Regions from separate parts of the Streptococcus sp. W151 genome, predicted to be linked through region 1. Evidence: predicted binding sites of a transcription regulator. Region 1 holds the regulator's gene; the other holds the start of a gene.
The links. Region 1 encodes CtsR, which represses protease genes until heat stress. Its sites were predicted from a motif close to TTGGTCAAAAAAGGTCAAANA; they were not measured.
Positions count from the first base shown of each region.

Region 1 (11,110 bases):
ATCACCGATGCCCAAGCCACTCCAATCTTGAACGGCGTCTCTGTCTATAAGACGCCAGCTAGCATTGAAGAAACGGATGGCTATCCGCTTGGTTTGGCCTATCATTCTGACCGGACTGCTGACCGTGCCAATAGCCAATGGAATGAAGAGGGAGAAGGCGTTCGAGGCACCTCTATGTGGACCAAGGAAAAGGGAGCTTCGGTGACCTATCAGTTCGAAGGCACCAAGGCCTATGTGGTCGCAACCGTAGACCCTGGTCATGGGGAAATGGATGTCTATGTTGATGGCCAAAAACTAGCGACGGTTAATACCCAAAGTCCAACCCGCAAACGCAGCCAAAAGGTTTATGAAACACCGGATTTGAAAGCAGGAGCCCATACTTTGACCTTGGTCAATAGCAAGGGAAATGCGATCGCAACGGAAGGGATTTATTCCCTCAATAACCAAGAAAAGGGTCTCTTTGAGTTTGCTCAGCCAACCCTAGCTGTTAAGAAAGGCGACCCAGCGCAAGTCGTCGTCAAGAGAAAAGGTGGCTCTAAAGGAAGTGCCAGTCTTAAATTAATCACAGAACCAGGAACAGGGGTTCATGGCAAGGTTTATAAAGATACCAATATCACTCTCGAGTTTGCAGATGGAGAGACAGAAAAAACAGTCCAAGTCCCAACCCTTGATTTTGCAGGCAAGGCGACAGATGTCTATGACTTTAAGGTCAAATTGGTGCATCCGGATCAAGGAAGTCTGGTCGGCTTTATTCCAGAGCTGACAGTCCAAGTGATGAACGAGGACTTGCTTCCGGAAAATCGTAAAGATGTGGATGACCAAGATCCAAAACTGCACTACAGCCAAGGCTGGCATCATGAGACAGACAATCAAAACTTCTCAAATGGAACAGAATCCTGGTCGAGCTTTAACCAAGTGACCGATGAGGAAGGCAAGAAACACATTGACGTGACCATCACCTTTAAGGGAACTGGTGTGGAGGTTCGAGGAGTGGTTGATCCAAGCCATGGTCTCTACAGCGTCACCCTAGACGGAAAAGAAATCGCCTTTGAAGAAGGGCGGGGGCATGATTATGAGATCAAAGGCGATCATTACTTCAGTGGCTACGGAGATCAACGCAAACTCGACCAGAGTTTGGTCAATCTGCAAGGCCTAGCAAAAGGCTACCACCAGCTACGCTTGCATCTAGATCCAGCCCTCAATGATCCTCAGTCATCTAGAGCCATCCAGGTAGACCGGTTTGTCCTATCAGGAAAAGATAGTCAGTTGCTCAGTCAAGAAGAGCTACAACAGATTATCAAAGAAGGAGTAGAAAAGATCAAGGCTACTTCACTCGATCGCTTGAAAGCAGATCTCAAACCGACTATTCAACATCAATTGACGGAATTGACTCAGTTGTTGAATCAAGAGCGACCAGATTTGGTTGCTGCAGCGAATCAAGTGGAAGCCCTTGAAACCATCTTAGAAGATGCTCACAATTATGAATCGCTGACGCAGACACGCCCAGACGAAGGTGTTCGGGATTTGATTCTTGAAAAGCCAGAACTGCTCATAGAAGCGGAGGAGATTCCATTTGAGAGTCAAACGCGTGAAAATAAGGATTTGGCCAAGGGCGAAAGCAGGATCCTTCAGGCAGGAAAAGTCGGTCGTCGCTTAAAATTGATCGAGGTCCGGCAAGAAGGAGGTAAAGAAATTCGGACAGAAGTCGATGCCTTTGTCGAAGTGGAAGCCCAGGACCAGCTGACAGAAATCGGTACAAAGGAAGCAGAAGAAAATCCTTTGAAACCTGAGATACCGACTCCAAACACACTTGTAACTCCAAGTAAGGAGCAGCTAGAAGTTGCGACTCTTTCTCAAGCAGACGACAAAAAAGAAAAAGAAACTCCAGTGCTCCTACAAGCATCGACTCCGCCAGCAACTCCTAATTTGACGGCAGACCATCCAGTAGAAGAAAAGGTAGAAAGCCCTTCTCTTCAACCGGAAGGGAAACTACCTCAAACCGGTACGAAAGAAGGTGGTTTGTTCGCTTGGTTCGGCCTGCTTGGTCTAGGTTTCTTGGGTGGAGGTGAGAAATTTGCTCGTCGCAAAGAGTAGTTGATTCTTCTCATAAGAGGCTGGGACAAAAGTCCTAGCCTCTCAATTGTTTTTGGATTGTCAAGCAAGACGCAGTGGTTGAGTGGGCTCTACTACGCTGATTTCATCAGCTTTTACAGCCCTACTCAACTGTGCGGAGGTGGGATGACGAAATCGAATTCTAACGAATGACCGATTTCTGTCCCACTCTCTTTTATTTTGTCTTCTTAAGAGATTCCCATTTCCACAGAGTCTTTGCTTTATTTACAGCCATAAAAATTGTATAATAGTCAAATAAGGTCAATGATCAAAACGAACACTCCAAGGGCATCTTTATGCGCTGAAGAGTAGAGTATCTATCTAGAAGAAAACAAGTCAGAAAGGAGCATCATGGCAAGTAAGAACACATCTGATAGCATTGAAGCTTATATCAAGGCCTTGCTGGCTCAAGCTGGCATGGCAGAGCTCAAAAGAAGTGAGTTGGCAGATGTCTTTCAGGTCGTACCCAGTCAGATTAACTATGTTATTAAGACCCGCTTTACCGAGAGCCGAGGCTATATTGTAGAGAGCAAGCGCGGTGGTGGGGGCTATATCCGCATTGGCAAGGTCCAGTTTTCAGATCACCATCAGATGCTTCAAGACTTGGCAGCCAATATTGGAGAGACCATCAGCCAGCAGGTCTTCCATGATATCCTCCAGATGCTCCATGAAGAAAAATTATTGACAAAACGTGAGACTCAGCTGTTCTTTGCGACGACCTCCGATGAGGTTCTAGGTCGAGATGCTCTCATCATACGAGCAAATATGCTGAAAAAAATCATTCAACAAGTAGATAGAAAAGGAAATACCGACTAGATGAACTATTCAACAGCACTGTTAGAAAGTATAGAAGCGGCCCAAATACTAGCAGGCCACTACCAAGGGAATACCTTAGATACTTGGCATCTTTTGACGGCCATGGCCAATAATCCCTATAGCGTGGCAGGTTCTGTACTCAACGATTATCCTATGCAGATTGACGAATTTCAGGATGCAGCGGAGCATATTACAGGCCAGGCTTTTCAAAGCGACAATCGGTATGAAATCTTCCCATTTTCTTATCGGATGGAAGCGATGATGAAGCACGCAAAGGAGATTGCCCAGGTCCTTCATGCCAAGACCTTGGGAACAGAGCATGTGCTCCTCTCTCTTCTAGCGGACCGTGGGACTTTGGCTAGCCAAGTCATGGAGTTTGCAGGTTTTGCCTTTACGGAGCAAGACAAGGGTGTTCCCATTGCTTCCCTTCGCAAGAATTTAGAAGACAAGGCAGGCTGGGACAAGAATGATATCAAAGCTATCCGGAATCTTTATCGGGCTCAAAACCCTAACCGCCAAACCATGGGGAATATGATGGGCATGCCCCCAAGTACAAGTGGAGGTCTTGAAGACTATACCCGTGATTTGACAGAAATGGCGCGTGCAGGTCAGCTCGAGCCTGTGATCGGCCGGGATGCAGAGATTTCACGCATGATCCAAATCCTCAGCCGCAAGACCAAGAACAATCCTGTCTTGGTGGGAGAAGCTGGGGTCGGAAAGACTGCTCTTGCATTAGGTCTGGCCCAGCGGGTCGCTAGTGGCAATGTTCCAGCTGAAATCGCGCAAATGCGTGTCCTGGAATTGGATCTCATGAATGTGGTGGCAGGGACGCGCTTCCGTGGGGACTTTGAAGAGCGGATGAACAATATTATCCAGGATATCGAAGAAGACGGTCACGTGATCCTCTTTATCGATGAACTGCATACCATTATGGGGTCAGGATCGGGCATTGATTCGACCTTAGACGCAGCCAATATTCTAAAACCAGCCCTGGCACGAGGGACCTTGCGCACAGTTGGGGCTACGACTCAAGATGAGTACCAAAAGCATATCGAAAAAGACGCGGCTCTCTCTCGTCGTTTTGCGAAAGTCACTATTGAAGAGCCAAGTGTTGCAGATAGCATCCAAATTCTCCAAGGCTTGAAAGAAACCTACCAGGACCACCATCATGTGACCATTACCGATGAAGCGATCGAAACAGCTGTCAAATATGCCTACCGCTATTTAACCAGCCGTCAATTGCCAGATTCAGCCATTGATCTCTTGGATGAAGCGGCAGCTACCGTACAAAACCGCGAGTCAAACGGCCAGGTAAAAGAAGAGTTGACCGCATTGGACCGGGCTTTGATGGATGGCAAGTGGAAGAAAGCAGCCCAGCTCTTACAAGTAGAGGCTGCTCCCATTGTCTACAAAAAAGAGGTCACTGACCAAGATGTTTTGGTGACCTTGAGCCAATTATCGGGTATTCCAACTCAAAAACTGACCCAAACTGATGCCAAGAAGTACCTAAACTTAGAAACAGAATTGCATAAGCGCGTGATTGGTCAAGACCAAGCGGTATCTAGTATCAGCCGGGCCATTCGTCGCAATCAATCGGGTATCCGTAGCAATAAACGTCCGATCGGATCGTTCATGTTCCTAGGGCCTACCGGTGTCGGAAAAACGGAGCTAGCCAAAGCTTTGGCAGAAGTTCTGTTTGATGATGAATCGGCCCTCATCCGTTTTGATATGAGTGAGTACATGGAAAAATTTGCGGCTAGCCGCCTCAACGGTGCCCCTCCAGGCTATGTGGGCTACGAAGAAGGGGGCGAGTTGACCGAGAAAGTCCGCAACAAACCTTATTCTGTCCTCTTATTTGATGAGGTAGAAAAAGCCCACCCCGACATTTTCAATGTCCTCTTGCAGGTCTTGGATGATGGGGTCTTAACCGATAGCAAAGGCCGGAAGATCGACTTCTCTAATACCATTATCATCATGACCTCAAACCTGGGAGCAACAGCCCTTCGAGATGATAAGACAGTTGGTTTTGGTGCCAAAGATATCCGCTTTGACCAGGCCAATATGGAAAAACGCATGTTTGAAGAGTTGAAGAAGACCTATCGTCCAGAGTTTATCAACCGGATTGATGAAAAGGTGGTCTTCCATAGTCTCTCAAGCGAGGACATGCAACAGGTGGTGAAAGTCATGGTCAAACCGCTCATTACAACCTTGGCCGAACAAGGCATGATCCTCAAATTCCAGCCTTCAGCGCTCAAGTTGCTAGCAACCAAAGGCTACGATCCAGAAATGGGAGCTCGGCCACTCCGTCGCGTTTTGCAGACCGAAGTGGAAGATCGACTAGCAGAGCTATTGCTGAAAGGCCAAGTCCAAGAAGGGCAAACCATCAAGGTTGGAACAACAGCTGGAACGATCAAGTTCGAGATTGTCTAGGAGGACGTCATGACGCTTCAGCGATTAACCCGTATTTCGCTTTTGGCGGCACTTTGTGTCGCCCTACGTCAGGCTTTTGCACCCTTTCCCAATGTCCAACCTATTTCTGCCATCTTCTTTCTCTTGGTGATATTTGAAGGGTATAGCTTTGCTTTTCTTGTTATGATGATCACCATGTTTGTCTCCGCCTTTTTCCTGGGGATGAGCCTGATTGTGTTCTTTCAGATTGTCGCCTTTGGCTGCTTGATGCTTCTTTGGCATATCAGTTACAAGTGGTTGCCCTTTATCCTTCAGATCCTTTTTGTGGGGCTACTGTCCTTTGCTTATGGGGTCTTGATCGATAGTGTTTATGCCTTGATTTACCATATTCCTTGGTGGACCTATGCTTTGGTCAATGGTTTTAGTTTTAACCTGGCCCATGCTTTATCAACGATCGCTTTTTATCCCATTATCTATCATATCTTTAGGAGATTTTATGTTGAAAAAAACCATTTCTAGCCTGACGACCTTACTTGCAGCCCTTCTTTTAGTGAGTTGCACTCCGTCTCATAGCACAAACAATCAACCAACAGCTTCTAGCACAGAAGTTACCAAGAAAAACGAAATTTCGATTACAGTAAGTGTAACGCCAGAAGGTCAAGAAGCGCAATCGAAAACCTTGAAAGTAGCAGAAGAGAGCAATCTTATGAAAGTGCTCAAAGCCAACTACAAGATTGAAGAAAAAAATGGCATGATCACCTCGATTGACGGTCACAGTCAAGACGAAGCCAAAGGCCTTTACTGGATGTACAAGATCAATGGCGAAATGGCTCCTAAAGGAGCGGCAGAAACTACTGTCAAAAAAGGGGACAAGATCGAATTCTATCAAGAAGTGTACAAATAATGAGTAGCTGGACAGTGTGTCCGGCTCTTTTTGTGATAGTATAGGAACTTACCTAAAACTTCTTTCAAATTAGAAAAATATTTGAGAAACTATTGACAGCCTCATATAACAGTGTTACAATAGCGTTACAAAATATTACAAATGTTACAAAAAGAGGTTCGGTTATGAAAAACAAAAAAATCATTTCCCTAGCAGCGCTAGCTCTTACAGCTAGTCTTTTCCTAGGAGCTTGTGGCGGGAATAAAGAAGAAAAGGCAACAGAAGCAAGCAGTTCAAAGACCAGTCAAGTCAAACAAACCAGCTCTTCTTCCAAGAAAAAAGTGATCACTAGCAAGGATCCGATTGCATCTTCGTCATCTGATAGCAAATCAGAAGAAAGTCACACCGTTGGTAGTAAAAATACCCAAGCTGCAGCTAGTCAAACACCTGCTCCAGCTAAAGCAGCGACTCCAGCAGCGCCAGTAACAAAAGAAACAAAAGAAGTGACCGCTCCAGCAACACCAGCTAAAGAAAAATTGCCAAGTCTAGAAGAAGGTCATGCTCATGCTAAGAAGCAAGCATCTGCTACGGAGAATGCCCAATACAAGGGAGTCTATTCCGTGGCAGCAGGGGACTTCTCCGCAGCAGCAGGGAATTGGTCTGACAAACGTGACACTGGAGTCACTATTGGTCAAGGTGGTCAAGTGACCATCCAACTTCCTGGGGGTCAACCCGTAGCTTATGGCGTCAGCGGTTATAACTATACCTTGGATGACGGCCATTACCATGCTAATCTCTCAGCAGGCGATGGGTCTGCAGCGACTCTAGATATCGTAGTTGGAAAAGATGGCTCTGTATCCAGTGTGACGGTTCTGAAAGACGGTGTCAGCCACTCCCTCACTCGTGAATAAAAGTCGAAAGATTTGAAAAGAAAATCTTATCTTTTCAGATCTTTTTTTGCTGTTTTGAAGAAAAATATATTTTTTTATAAAAAAGTGTCGACATCCAAAAAATATAGTATACAATAAAAACATAAAGAAAACTTATTTATAAAAAGGAGTCGGTATGAATAAAGAAAGAATCGCTGTGGTGTTTGGAACCTTTGCTCCTCTTCATCAAGGGCATATTGACCTGATCCAGCGGGCCAAGCGTCAGTGTGATCGTGTTCGTGTCATCGTATCTGGTTATGAAGGGGACTGTGGCGAAGAAGTGGGCTTGACCTTACAAAAACGCTTCCGCTATATCCGTGAAGCCTTCTCAAACGATGAATTGGCCCAAGTCTATAAGCTAGATGAGACGGAACTTCCTCGTTATCCCTTGGGGTGGGAACCTTGGTTACAAACAGCCCTTGACACCATCCAGTATCAAACAGAGACAGAAGAGTTGATCTTTTATGTGGGGGAGAAAGCCTACAAGGAAGAGTTGGAAGCGAGAGGGTTTGAAGTCCACTTAGAGGAACGTCGCTTTGGAATCTCTGCTACCATGATCCGGGAAAATCCAAGCAAATACTGGAAATACATCGCCCAGCCCTTCCGTCGCCAGTTCACGAAAAAAGTCTTGATCATGGGGAGCGCCAGCAACGGGAAAACGACCCTTGCAAAAGACTTGGCTCGCTTTTACGATGCTCCTGTTAGTCTTGAGTATGCCCGTGAATACCAGATCAAGAACAATGTTCAGGATGATGAACTCACACCGAAAGATTACTATTACCTCCTCTTAGGACAGTATGATCAAACCTCTAAGCTCATCGATAGTAGTGCCAATCGAGGCCTGGTCATCGCAGATACCAATTCTCTGGTGACCAAAGGTTACTACGACTACTACATGGAAGTCGAAGGCCAGGATATCAGCATGACCGATACCTTTGACAACCTCTTTGTTAGTATTTTGTCTAAAGAAAAATGGGATTTGATCCTCTTTGTTCAGCCGATCGGCTCTTATGTCAATGATGGTTTCCGAGACATGACCATGGCTGATGAAGAGATCCGCACCAGCTTTTCAAATTACCTAGACCAATTGCGCCAGCAATACCTTGGAAACATTCCGACCACTTTCCTCGCATCAGACTACCTCGGTAACTATGAAGAAGCCAAGAAAGTTATTGATGCCATCTACCAAGCCGACTAAGGAGCAGCTTATGAATCACCTAATGAACAATCTCACTAAAAAATTCACAACCTTTATCCAAGACTTTACAAATGTCCACCGAGAAGCGAAAAAGCAAGGCTTTGTCAATATTATGAAACTCCTCTGGTGGGATCAGAGTATTCAAATTCAAGGGATGTACTGGGTCTACACGCTGAATAGTCTAGTGGGCTGGTACCAATGGACCAAAGTCCTCAAGAAGGAGGTGGCCTAAATGACCAATCTCTTGATTCCAGCAGGAATGACGGAGAAAGAGTATTTTGAGACGGTCGCAAGTGAAGCAGACTTTCTCAAGTGGTACAAGGAACAAGACTTACCGACTTATGAAACCCCTAGTGTCACAGCGGACATGGTGGCCTACTGTTTTGTCGAAGGCCAGCTCAAGCTCTTAGCTATTCGCCGCAAGGCCCACCCATATCAACACCGCCTAGCCTTGGTGGGGGGCTTTGTGAACAAGGATGAAGATGCAACCCATGCTTGTATCCGGGAGGTCAAAGAAGAAGTCGGTCTCGATCTTCCAGTTAATAAGGTGGAGCAGCTCATGACGGTTTCCACCCCTGGGCGGGACCCCAGAGGCTGGGTCATTACCATCGCTCATCTGGTCTATCTGCCAGCAGAAGCAGTAGACTTAGTCCATGCAGGTGACGATGCCAAGGAAGTTGTTTTTCTCGATGTCGATTTCAAGAAGTCCCAGTGTTTGCTAGAGGGGAAAGCCTTAGTTGCTTCTGATTTTGCCTTTGACCACTATCAAATCATCCAAGAGTCGATCAAGCGGATTCAGGGACGTTTGGACTGGAATCCAACCTTCCTCTATCTGTTAGAGGAGCCCTTCACCGTTTATGAAGCAACTGAATTGGTCAATCTAATCAATCCAGGACGCCCCATCGTTAGCAATAACTTCCTCGTGAAATTCGGAGAATTTGTGGAAGAAGTAGGCGTCAAGCGGGTTCCCAAGAAAAAACCACGGAAGACCTATCGCTTAAAAGAGTAGGTCGAGCGAGATGTATTCTATCAGCCCTCAGCTACTTTTTGTAGCCAAGGGCTTTTTTGATTTTTCCTGCTCCACTTGTGTGCAAAGTGGTATAATAAAAATAATTGAAATCAAAAGGGATACGACTATGGAAGAAAAAATCATCTTACCACAAAATACACGACTGATGGGGGCTCTGCTTGGTTTTATCGGAGGGGGCCTTGATGTTTTTTGCCACATGCACTACCGGAGTTTGGTCGCAACCCAAACTGGGAACCTACTGCTTCTCATCGCTGATTGGCACGATCCCCGTGTCGAAAATACCATCATGCGTTTTTCATCTATTTTATTCTTTTCCATCGGCTTTGTAGTTGCCCTCCATATCAAAGAATATCGCAAGACAGCCTTTTGGCGAACCAAGATGTTGATTCCTTTGTTTGTGGTGACACTCCTGATTCCCTTAGTGTCTGTCATACCACCTGTAGAAGTTCCCTTTATAGCTTTTGGGACGGGAATGATGATGTTGACCTTTACAGGGAGCTTGATCGAAAATCACCCTTATGTGATCTTTATGACTTCCGGAAATTATCGCAAGATGCTGACGGCTTTGTACCGAATCATTCGCGGGGAAGGAGATTTGGTCGAGTATCGGCGTCAGGCCATGAATTACGGGATTGTCGTTGGAAGCTTTGTGGCGGGAGCTATTAGCGTGGCTATCCTCATGCATTTCCTCCACCAATGGTCCATCTGGCTGATCACAGCCAACCTCTTTTTGATCATGACTTACTACACCGCTAGAGTTAAACAACTCGGCCTGCAAACAGATAATCTATAAAAACAGGACCCTGTGTGAGGTCCTATCAGATTGAAGACGAAACCATATTAAAAACTTTCCTTAGGTGAGTACGGACGTCAGCGAACTTCGAAGAAGTTCCATGACTTAGTTTTGAACCTAAAGTTTCAAAACTCCCGAGTGCTTGAAACGTAATGTTTCAAGCACTTTTCTCACAGCGGAAAGTTTCAGCATTTTCTTGATTCGCTCAAAAAAATTAGAACATATTTATATTTCTTTGCAGAATTGCTTAACTTATTTTATTTAAAAATAGCACAGGACCTCATGTGAGGTCCTGCTTTTATTATTTCTATGCGTTTAATTGTAAGAGTTCTTCAATCTCTGCCAGGGTGCTAGCTTGGGAGATGGCTCCACGGAGTTTGGCTGCACCTGAGGTACCACGAAGGTAGTGAGGGGCAAGGCCACGGAATTCACGAACGGCAATGTGTTCACCTTTGAGATCGATCAAGCGTTTCAAATGTTCGTAAGCAATCTTCATCTTGTCTTCAAAGGTCAAATCAGGCAGGATTTCACCTGTTTCAAAGTAATGGTTGATTTGGTTGAAGAGATAAGGATTCCCCATAGCGGCACGGCCAATCATAACAGCATCGGCACCGACTTCTTCGATGCGTTGCTTCGCGTCTTGAACCGTACGGATATCTCCATTTGCGATGAAAGGAATCTTGGTTAGAGCTTGGGCAACCTTGTGAAGGGTCTCAAGGTCTGCATGACCCGTATACATTTGCTCCCGAGTTCGTCCGTGCATGGCAAGGGCAGAGACACCCGCAGCTTCGGCAGCAAGCGCATTTTCAACTGCTAGAGAAGGGTCCGACCAACCTGTTCGCATTTTGACAGTCAGAGGGATATCAAGGACGGATTGAACCTTGTTGATGATGGAGTAAATCTTATCTGGATCCTTGAGCCACATAGCACCGGCCTCGTT
Region 1 covers NZ_JBRKNT010000008.1:22,472-33,581, reverse strand. The annotation lists gene ACVC7Q_RS09650 (alpha-L-fucosidase) at 1-2,094, shown strand, start outside; gene ACVC7Q_RS09645 (CtsR family transcriptional regulator) at 2,464-2,928, shown strand; gene ACVC7Q_RS09640 (ATP-dependent Clp protease ATP-binding subunit) at 2,929-5,358, shown strand; gene ACVC7Q_RS09635 (ECF transporter S component) at 5,368-5,856, shown strand; gene ACVC7Q_RS09630 (DUF4430 domain-containing protein) at 5,834-6,241, shown strand; gene ACVC7Q_RS09625 (hypothetical protein) at 6,406-7,131, shown strand; gene ACVC7Q_RS09620 (AAA family ATPase) at 7,286-8,347, shown strand; partial or broken gene ACVC7Q_RS09615 (nicotinamide riboside transporter PnuC) at 8,493-8,579, shown strand; gene ACVC7Q_RS09610 (NUDIX domain-containing protein) at 8,580-9,356, shown strand; gene ACVC7Q_RS09605 (YoaK family protein) at 9,484-10,170, shown strand; gene dusB (tRNA dihydrouridine synthase DusB) at 10,478-11,110, opposite strand, start outside.

Region 2 (11,110 bases), on a different contig from region 1:
TCCTGTCTTTGCTAGCCTTTCAGGTGGTGGGAAAGAGCTCGTTCCGATCATGCAGAGCCTTTCTTGGGCTGTCTTGATCTTTCCTTCGATGAGCGTTATTCGTGGTTTTTTCCAAGGTTTTAACAACATGAAACCTTACGCCATTAGCCAGATCGCAGAGCAAGTCATCCGGGTCATCTGGATGTTGCTTACGACCTTCTTCATTATGAAGATTGGCTCAGGAGATTATGTGCAGGCTGTTACGCAGTCGACCTTTGCTGCCTTTATCGGTATGCTAGCGAGCCTTCTCGTTCTCTTTTATTACCTTGCAAAAACAGGCTTGCTCTCATCTATTTTGAGAAAGCAAGAGGGAAGTGAAGGAATCGATACTCGTGCGCTTCTCATGGATACTATCCGTGAGGCCATTCCTTTCATCATCACTGGTTCTGCCATTCAGCTCTTTCAAATTGTCGACCAGATGACCTTTATCAATGTCATGTCTTGGTTTACAGATTATAGTCAGAAACAGCTGTTGGTCATGTTTAGTTATTTCTCTGCTAATCCAAACAAAATCACCATGATCTTGATCGCAGTAGCGACTTCGATTGGGGGAGTAGGGATCCCTCTGTTGACTGAGAATTATGTCAAGGGCGACTTAAAAGCTGCAGGCAAGCTCGTGCAGGATAACTTGACCATGTTGCTAGCATTCTTGCTTCCAGCTACCTTTGGTGCAGTAGCAGTCGCAAAACCACTTTATACAGTATTTTATGGGCAACCAGATGACTTGGCTTTGGGACTCTTTATCGTAGCGATGTTGCAGACGGTGATTTTGGGTCTTTACACAGTCTTGTCCCCAATGATTCAAGCTCTCTTCCAAAACCGCAAAGCTATTCGCTACTTCCTCTATGGAGTAGTGATGAAATTGGTCCTCCAAATTCCATTTATTCTGGTCTTTCGTTCTTATGGGCCGCTTTTGTCAACAACTATCGCCTTACTGGTACCAATCGTCCTCATGTATCGGGAGATCCAAAGCATTACTCAGTTTAATCGGACCATCGTCTTCAAGCGCACATTACTTGGCTCAATTCTAACGGTGGTGATGCTACTTGGAGTCTTGATCGCAGGCTTGATTTTGGGCTGGATTTTCTCACCAAATGGCCGTGTATCGAGCATGATTTATATCATCGTCATTGGTGGCTTAGGTGTTGCTATTTATGGAGCTTTAGGATTATGGCTACGGTATTTTGACCGTTTTATCGGAGGGCAAGCAGCACGTCTCAGACAAAAATTCCGGATTAAATAAATTAGAGGTTGGGACAAAAGTCCTAGCCTCTTAATTGTTTTTGGATTGTCGAGCAAGACGCAGTGGTTGAGTGGGCTCTACTACGCTGATTTCATCAGCTTTTACAGCCCTACTCAACTGTGCGGAGGTGGGACGACGAAATCGAATTCTAACGAATTACCGATTTCTGTCCCACTCTCTTTTCTTATAGTTTGAAACTATAGCTGGGTCTTGAAAATGGGAAAACCGCTTTCCTCATAATAGTGATAAAATAGTAAGCAGTTAGATTAATTGATTATCGGAGGGCAATATGAGTAAAAAACGCAATATCAATACGATTTTGGCACAGGCAGGAATCAAGTCAGATCAAGCGACGGGAGCTTTGACGACTCCGTTGCATTTTTCAACAACTTACCAACACCCAGAATTTGGTCAGTCTACAGGTTTTGACTATACCCGTACAAAAAATCCAACACGCGCAACAGCTGAGAAGACTTTGGCAGCTATCGAAAGTGCAGACTATGCTTTGGCGACAAGTTCTGGAATGTCAGCGATTGTGCTTGCTTTTAGCATTTTCCCCGTTGGTACAAAAGTCTTAGCCGTTCGTGACCTTTATGGAGGCTCTTTCCGCTGGTTTAACCAACAAGAGCAAGAAGGCCGCTTCTCTTTCACCTATGCCAATACAGAAGAAGAACTGCTCCAATACCTAGAAAAGGATCAAGTAGATGTCCTCTATATTGAAACACCAACTAATCCATTGATGTTGGAATTTGATATTGATCATTTAGCGAAATTGGCCCATGCAAAAGGTGCCAAAGTCATGGTGGATAATACCTTCTATAGCCCTATTTACCAACGCCCAATTGAAGAGGGTGCTGATATTGTTCTTCATTCAGCAACCAAGTACCTAGCTGGTCACAACGATGTCTTGGCTGGTGTTGTCGTGACAAATGATCCAGACCTGTATGACAAACTCTTTTACAATTTGAACACGACCGGTGCTGTTCTTTCCCCATTTGACAGCTATCTGTTGATCCGTGGGATCAAGACACTTTCGATTCGGATGGAACGCTCGACAGAGAATGCACGCAAGGTGGTAGAGTTTTTGAAAACATCCCCTCAGGTTAAAGAAGTTCTCTACACTGGAAAAGGGGGAATGGTCTCCTTTAAAATTCAAGATGAGAAAAAAATTCCTAACTTTTTAAATTCTCTTCAAGTCTTTACCTTTGCAGAAAGTCTGGGCGGAGTGGAGAGCTTGATCACTTATCCGACTACTCAGACCCACGCTGATATCCCTGCAGAGGTTCGTCATTCATACGGCTTGACAGATGACCTGCTTCGTTTGTCTATCGGAATCGAAGATGCGGATGATTTGATTGACGATTTGAAACAAGCATTGGAGGCTTAAGATGACCAAATATGATTTTACGACTTTACCCAATCGCTTAACCCACCATACCTATAAGTGGAAAGAGACAGAGACGGATCCAGAGATCATTCCGGCTTGGATCGCAGACATGGATTTTAACGTCATTCCAGAAGTGCGAGAAGCGGTAATTGGCTATGCTGATCAAATGGTCTACGGTTACACCTATGCAGCAGACAGCCTCTACCAGTCTATCCTTGATTGGGAAAAAAATGAGCACGGCTATTCCTTTGACAAGGAAGCGATTGTCTTTATCGAAGGTGTTGTGCCAGCTATTTCAACAGCCATTCAAGCCTTCACCAAAGAAGGGGATGCCGTCTTGATCAATACACCGGTCTACCCTCCTTTCGCACGAAGTGTCAAATTCAATCGTCGAAAATTGATCGAAAACTCGCTGATCGAAAAAGACGGACTTTTTCAGATTGATTTTGATCAGTTGGAAAAAGATATTGTGGAGCAGGATGTCAAACTCTATGTTTTGTGTAATCCGCACAATCCTGGTGGTCGTGTATGGGATCGGGAGGTCTTGGAAAAAATTGGTCGCCTTTGTCAACAATATGGAGTCCTTCTCGTTTCAGATGAAATTCACCAAGACTTGGCCTTGTTTGGCCACCGTCATACCAGCTTTAACACAGTTGACCCAAGCTTTAAAGACTTTAGCTTGATCTTAACCAGTGCGACCAAGACCTTCAATATTGCAGGAACAAAAAATTCTTATGTAGTTATTGAAAATCTAAAGCTTCGGACAGCCTTTAAACAACGGCAATTGGCCAATAACCAACATGAAATTTCAGGCTTGGGCTATATTGCTACAGAAGCAGCTTATCGCCATGGCAAGCCTTGGTTGACAGAGCTCAAGCAAGTCTTTGAAAAACACATTGACTATGTTGTAGATGAATTGCAGGAAAAGACCCATATCCGAGTCATGAAGCCCCAAGGAACCTATCTTCTTTGGTTGGACTTTTCAGCCTATCCATATACGGATGATGAGCTGCATGCTAAAATCCATGACCAAGCTAAGGTGATTTTAAATCGCGGTAGCGATTTTGGTAAAGAAGGAAACTTGCATGCCCGTCTCAATGTTGCAGCACCATTCACTCTGATTGAAGAGATCACCAAACGATTGGTGGAAACTTTTCACAAATAGGTGTTGACTTTCTGCTCATGAAGGAGTAGAATGAACTCGAAAACGGTAGGTGAGGCTACCACAAGGATACGGATGACTACCGCAAAGCAGTGGAGACACTACTCGTTGGTCAACAGTCCTGATCGCAAAGGTCAAGACTAAGTTCATTTCATCGCCTTGTGGAGCTAAAGCTTGGACGGTCTGTTTTTTGAGAGTTTTGTTTGAAAAATAAATGACGAGTCTCATGAGTCCTACCGATCAGGGTAGGACTCTTTTTATGCCTACTCCAAAAAAGTGAAAGGAGAGAGCTATGATACAAATCGACGATCATCCCGAACCGTACCGAGCCAGCCAATCGCTGATTTGTGTCGTAGGGACTCCAAAAGTGATTGGCTCCTGATTGAAAAAGGAGATACCAATGCAAACAAATAAAGAAAGACTCATTGCGGCTCTTCAAGAACCACTTGAAAAGACGCTTGCTTATTACAAAACCAGTGCTCGTGGTTTAGTTGACGAGCAAGTAGAAGAAAACCGTGATACCTATGGTGATAATATCATCACCAAGGGCCAAGAAGAATCCATCCTCAAAAAGATCTACGAATCAATTATCAACCCCTTTACAGTGATTTTGTTGGTCATCGCTCTGGTTTCTTTCATCACCAATGTCTGGCTAGCAAAACCAGGTGAGCAAGACCCAACGACTTCAATTATCATTGTGACCTTGGTCTTGATTTCTGGTGGAATTCGCTTCATTCAAGAATTGCGGAGCGACAAAGCTGCCAGCAACTTATCACGTATGATTGTCAATACAGCGACCGTTCTGCGTGATGGATCCGAACAAGAAATTCCGATCGATGAAATCGTTGTCGGAGATGTGATCAAACTGAGTGCCGGCGATATGATCCCAGCAGATGTGGTCTTGATTGATTCCCGTGACTTTTTTGTCCAACAATCTGGCCTCACAGGGGAAAGTGATGCTGTTGAAAAGGTTTGTCTCAGAAAAGCCGACAGTCAAAATCTAGATAGTCTCTTGGAGAGTGAAAGTTTGGCCTTCATGGGAACCAATGTCATCTCCGGACGGGCGACCGCCTTAGTCTTGGTCGTGGGGGATGAAACCATGATGGGCGCCATTGAGCAAACCATCAACACCTATGACGAACCAACCTCATTTGAGAGAGAAATGAACACCATTTCTTGGCTCTTGATTCGGCTCATGTTAGTCATGGTGCCCGTTGTCTTTGTGATCAATGGCCTCACAGATGGTGACTGGTTAGAAGCAGGTGTCTTTGCCCTCAGCGTTGGGGTTGGTTTGACTCCTGAAATGTTGCCGATGATTATTACAGCGAGTCTTGCCAAAGGCTCCATCATCATGGCCAAGGAAAAAGTTGTCATCAAAAAACTCAATGCGATCCAAGACCTTGGGGCTATCGATATTTTGTGTACAGATAAGACAGGAACCTTGACCCAAGATGAAATCGTTTTGGAGTATCCGCTTGATATCCATGGCGATTTGGATCTATCAGTCCTTCGCCGGGCTTACTTGAATTCCTATTTCCAAACTGGGCTAAAAAATTTGATGGACCGGGCGATTATCAATCGAACCCATAAAGAAGCCAAAAAACATGAAATCGTCCGCGATCTAGATCAAACCTTCCATAAAATAGATGAATTGCCCTTTGATTTTGAACGCCGTCGCATGAGTGTCATTGTCAAAGACGAAGACGGTGTGGTCAGCATGGTGACCAAGGGTGCCTTGGAAGAAATGCTTTCTGTATCGACTTATGTTGAATACAAGGGGGAGATTAAACGCCTGACAGATGAAGTGCGTCAAGAGGTTCTCGCTGAAGTTGCTCAATTAAATGAACAAGGTCTTCGTGTTTTGGGCGTCAGCTACAAAACCGACTTGGACGAAAATGAAATCTTTAGTGTTGAAGATGAAGGAGACATGATCCTAACCGGTTACCTGGCCTTTCTTGATCCACCAAAACCTTCTGCAGCTCCAGCGATCAAAGCTCTTGCAGAATATGGGGTCACCACTAAGATCTTAACTGGCGACAATGAAAAGGTCACCCAAGCTGTCTGTGAAAAAGTAGGACTAGATGTCGAGCGGATTCTTTTGGGAAGCGAAATCGATACGATGACAGACCAAGAGTTAGCGCAAGTTGTGGAAACAACAACAGTCTTTGCCAAATTATCGCCCGATCAAAAAGCGCGTATCATCCTCTGCCTCAAGAACAATGGCCACAAGGTGGGGTACATGGGAGATGGGATTAACGATGCTCCATCTATGAAGGTCTCAGACGTTGGGATCTCTGTGGATACTGCTGTTGATATTGCAAAAGAAACGGCAGATGTCATCCTGCTGGATAAAGACTTGATGGTCCTTGAAAAAGGTTTGGTCGAAGGCCGCAAGGTCTATGCCAATATGACTAAGTACATCAAGATGACGGTCTCTTCTAACTTCGGGAATATCTTTTCTCTTCTCTTTGCCAGCATCTTTTTGCCTTTCCTTCCAATGGCTCCCGTTCATTTGATTGTGCTCAATCTCATCTATGATCTTTCTTGTATCGCCCTTCCTTTTGACAATGTCGACAAGGATTTCCTCAAGAAACCTCGTATCTGGGAAGCCAATTCTATTATGCGCTTCATGGCCTGGATCGGTCCAATTTCATCCGTATTTGATATTATTACCTACATGCTTCTTTACTTCCTTGTTGTCCCAATGATTTTAGGTCATGGCTACAACCATGGAGTAGCAGATGCAGCAGCCTTTATCATGGTTTTCCAAACCGGATGGTTTATCGAATCCATGTGGTCGCAAACTATGGTTATTCATATGTTGCGCTCACCAAAATTGCCATTTATCCAAAGTCGTCCAGCCTTCTCAGTTGTGGTGACGACCCTAGCAGCAGCCATCTTTGTGACCTCCCTTCCATATAGTCCTTTGGCCCCTATCTTGAAGTTGAGCCAACTAAATGGATTGTACTTTGTTCTATTGTTTGCTATTATCGTCCTCTATATGCTGAGTGTGACGGTTGTCAAACGTATCTATATTAAGAAATACAAGGAATGGTTGTGATTTTTCCATAGAAAGAGTGAGTCCGAACTTTAAAAAATTAAGTGTAAGGGCTCTCTTTTTTTGGTGAAATTTGGTATAATAAGACGAATATAAAGTTGGAAATGAAGATTTCCACGTGTTGCGCGTATCAAAAAAGGAGTAACAGAAAGAGGGAAAGTTTGACTCTTCCTCAATCCAAGCTCCTTTTTAAAAGATAGCAGCTTAGAAAGAAGGATCTCAAAAATGGGAAAATTAGAAGTTATTACACATCCACTCATTCAACACAAATTGTCTATTCTCCGTCGTACAGATACCTCTACAAAGGCCTTTCGTGAATTGGTAGATGAGATTGCTATGTTGATGGGCTATGAAGTTTTGCGTGAATTGCCTCTTGAGGACGTTGAAATTGAAACTCCTATTACCAAAACCGTTCAAAAGCAAATCGCAGGGAAAAAATTGGCCATTGTTCCCATTCTTCGTGCAGGGATTGGGATGGTTGATGGTCTCTTGAGTTTGGTGCCAGCAGCCAAGGTTGGCCATATCGGGATGTATCGTGATGAAGAAACCCTGAAACCCGTTGAATACTTGGTGAAATTACCAGAAGATATTGATCAACGTCGCATCTTTTTAGTAGACCCGATGCTTGCAACGGGTGGATCTGCTATTCTAGCCATTGATTCTTTGAAAAAACGTGGTGCTAGCCATATCAAGTTTGTCTGCTTAGTAGCAGCACCAGAAGGGGTAAAAGCTCTTCAAGAAGCGCATCCGGATGTCGACATCTTTTCTGCAGCCCTCGATGATCATTTGAATGAACATGGTTACATCGTTCCTGGTCTTGGGGATGCGGGTGACCGTTTATTCGGTACCAAATAAAGAAACCATTCAGGATTCGTCCAAAAGGTGCTTTAAATTTGACCTTTTTTGACCATTGGTTTATAATAGCACATATACTTTGAACCTCACGAATCGTGAGAATGAATGGATACTAAAGGAGAAGAATAGATGATTCCAGTAGTTATTGAACAAACCAGTCGCGGAGAGCGTTCTTACGATATTTATTCCCGTCTGTTGAAAGATCGAATTATCATGGTAACAGGACCAGTTGAGGACCAAATGGCTAACTCCATTATCGCTCAATTGCTCTTCTTGGATGCCCAAGATAATACAAAAGATATCTATATGTATATCAATACACCAGGGGGTTCTGTCTCTGCAGGTCTCGCCATCGTAGATACCATGAACTTTATCAAGTCAGATGTCCAAACCATTGTCATGGGGATGGCAGCTTCTATGGGGACTGTCATTGCTTCAAGCGGTGCGAAGGGCAAACGCTTCATGTTGCCAAATGCAGAGTACATGATTCACCAACCAATGGGTGGTACTGGTGGCGGTACCCAACAAACGGATATGGCAATTGCAGCAGAACACTTGCTCAAAACACGGAATAACTTGGAAAAAATCCTTGCGGAAAATTCAGGTCAATCCATTGAAAAAGTGCATGCAGATGCTGAACGTGACAATTGGATGAGCGCGCAAGAAACTCTTGAATATGGCTTTATTGATGAAATCATGGCCAACAATAATTTGGGCTAAACCATCCTCTGGAATGGTCCAACGAGGCTAGGCACTGTCTAGTCTTTTTTGCTCTCATAAAATAGTAGTTCTTTTTCTTGAAATTTGATATACTAGTAACAGAACTAGAAAGGGATTGACCATGTTTGAGAAACAAGAAAGAACAGGCTTGATTGTCAAGTTGTATTACAATCGAGATGGGAAAAAATTACAATCTGTCGGAGATGTCTTGTACCATTCTAAGAAATGCCGCTATGTCCAATTGTATGTGGACAGTGACAAGGCCGATCAAGTCATGGAAGACTTAAAGAAAGAACGTTATGTCAAAAAGGTCTTGCCTTGCCATCTCAAAGATTTAGATACGGATTTTGTGGGGAGTTTGCAGCGATTGGAGGCCCCATCCGTGGTCACAGAAGGATAGAAAACGCAATCATTTGATGGATTGCGTTTTTTTTATTGACAATTGTCAGATAATTCGGTATATTCTTAATGTATTTATTTTAAGATTCATTTAAGGAGATCATTACAAATGAAGAAAAAATTTGCTCTTTCATTTTTAACCATTGCAAGTGTCGCTCTTCTTGCGGCTTGTGGTGAAGTTTCTACTTCAGGTTCAAACACCACTGGTAACGAAATCGGTAAAGAACTAAAAGTCGGTTTTAACTTTGAAAAAACTGGTGAAGTAGCAGCCTACGGTAGTGCTGAACAAAAAGGTGCTCAATTGGCTGTTGATGAAATCAACGCTAAGGGTGGAGCCGACGGTAAGAAGATCGTTGTCACAGACAAAGATAACAAATCTGAAACAGCTGAAGCAGCTACAGTCACTACAAACCTTGTCACTCAATCAAAAGTGAACGCTCTTGTAGGACCTGCAACTTCTGGTGCTACTGCAGCAGCCGTTGCCAATGCTGGTAAAGCAGGTGTTCCATTGGTAACACCATCTGCAACTCAAGATGATTTGACAAAAGGTCAAGATTACCTTTTCCGTGCAACCTTCATCGATAGCTTCCAAGGAAAAATCATTTCAAAATATACAACTGATAACTTGAAAGCGAAGAAAGTCGTTCTTTACTACGATAACTCATCTGACTATGCTAAAGGGATTGCTGAAGCCTTCAAGAAATCTTATAAAGGTGAAATCGTAGCGACAGAAACGTTCCAATCTAAGGATACAGACTTCCAAGCTGCTCTTACAAAAATCAAAGATAAAGACTTCGATGCGATTGTTCTTCCAGGTTACTACACTGAAACTGGTAAGATCGTAAACCAAGCGCGTGGTATGGGAATCAAACAACCAATCATTGGTGGTGATGGATTTAGCGATGCGAAGTTCGTTGAACAAGCAACACCTGCTGCAGCTACAGATATCTACTACGTAGCTGGATTCTCTACTGAAGGTGAAATGACTGATAAAGCTAAGAAATTCGTAGAAGCATACAAAGCGAAATACAATGAAGAACCTTCAATGTTCGCAGCTTTGGCTTATGACTCAGTTTACATGGTTGCAGAAGCATCTAAAGGTGCTAAGGACTCTGTCGAATTGAAAGACAACCTTGCGAAGTTGAAAGACTTGGAAGGTGTGACTGGTACAATGTCCATCGACAAGAACCACAACCCGGTTAAATCAGCTCTTATGATTGGCTTGAAAGATGGTAAAGTCAAATCTGTTGAGTCTGTTAAACCATAATTATCATTTGTTGTTTGTACAAGAGGCTGGGAGAATAAAAATTCCTGGCCTCGCTCTTTATTGTTAGAAAGGATGGTTCAAATGCTCCAGCAATTAGTGAACGGTCTAATCTTGGGAAGTGTCTACGCACTCTTGGCCCTTGGTTATACCATGGTGTATGGAATTATCAAATTGATCAACTTTGCCCATGGGGATATCTACATGGTAGGTGCCTTTATGGGGTATTTCTTATTGAACTCATGGAAAGTAAACTTCTTTGTAGCCTTGCTTCTAGCCATGGTTGGGACAGCTATTTTAGGGGTTGTGATTGAATACCTGGCTTATCGTCCGCTTCGTCATTCGACTCGGATTGCTGCCTTGATCACAGCCATCGGTGTCTCCTTCTTGCTCGAATATGGGATGGTCTTCTTTGTAGGTGCCAATACCCGTTCCTTCCCTCAAGTTATTCACACGGTTCGTTACAACTTCGGTCCGATTTCCATCTCCAACATTCAGTTGATGATCTTGGGAGTGTCTGTTTTCTTGATGGTCGCTCTTCAATTTATTATCCAAAAGACAAAGATGGGGAAAGCCATGCGGGCTGTATCTGTCGATAGTGATGCGGCTCAATTGATGGGGATTAACGTAAATCGGACCATCAGCTTTACCTTTGCTTTGGGATCAGCCTTGGCAGGTGCTGGTGGGGTATTGATCGGTTTGTACTACAACTCGATTGAACCTTTGATGGGGATGACACCAGGGATCAAAGCCTTTGTCGCAGCCGTCCTTGGAGGAATCGGAATCATTCCAGGTGCGGCCTTAGGTGGATTTGTTATCGGTTTGTTGGAAACCTTCGCTACAGCGATTGGTCTTTCAGACTTCCGTGATGCCATTGTGTATGCCATCTTGATTGTGATCTTGCTCATCCGTCCAGCAGGTATCCTCGGTAAAAATGTGAAAGAGAAGGTGTAAGCCATGAAACAAAATTTAAAAGTGAATTT
Region 2 covers NZ_JBRKNT010000001.1:21,848-32,957, forward strand. The annotation lists gene ACVC7Q_RS00105 (putative polysaccharide biosynthesis protein) at 1-1,282, shown strand, start outside; gene ACVC7Q_RS00110 (cystathionine gamma-synthase) at 1,572-2,669, shown strand; gene ACVC7Q_RS00115 (MalY/PatB family protein) at 2,671-3,834, shown strand; M-box (ykoK) riboswitch at 3,869-4,026, shown strand; gene mgtA (magnesium-translocating P-type ATPase) at 4,232-6,892, shown strand; gene upp (uracil phosphoribosyltransferase) at 7,115-7,744, shown strand; gene clpP (ATP-dependent Clp protease proteolytic subunit ClpP) at 7,874-8,464, shown strand; gene ACVC7Q_RS00135 (DUF2129 domain-containing protein) at 8,586-8,864, shown strand; gene ACVC7Q_RS00140 (ABC transporter substrate-binding protein) at 8,973-10,130, shown strand; gene ACVC7Q_RS00145 (branched-chain amino acid ABC transporter permease) at 10,212-11,081, shown strand; gene ACVC7Q_RS00150 (branched-chain amino acid ABC transporter permease) at 11,085-11,110, shown strand, end outside.
Region 2: clpP (ATP-dependent Clp protease proteolytic subunit ClpP) is a predicted target of CtsR. The motif match lies at 7,780-7,800, and genes of this name have one in related genera.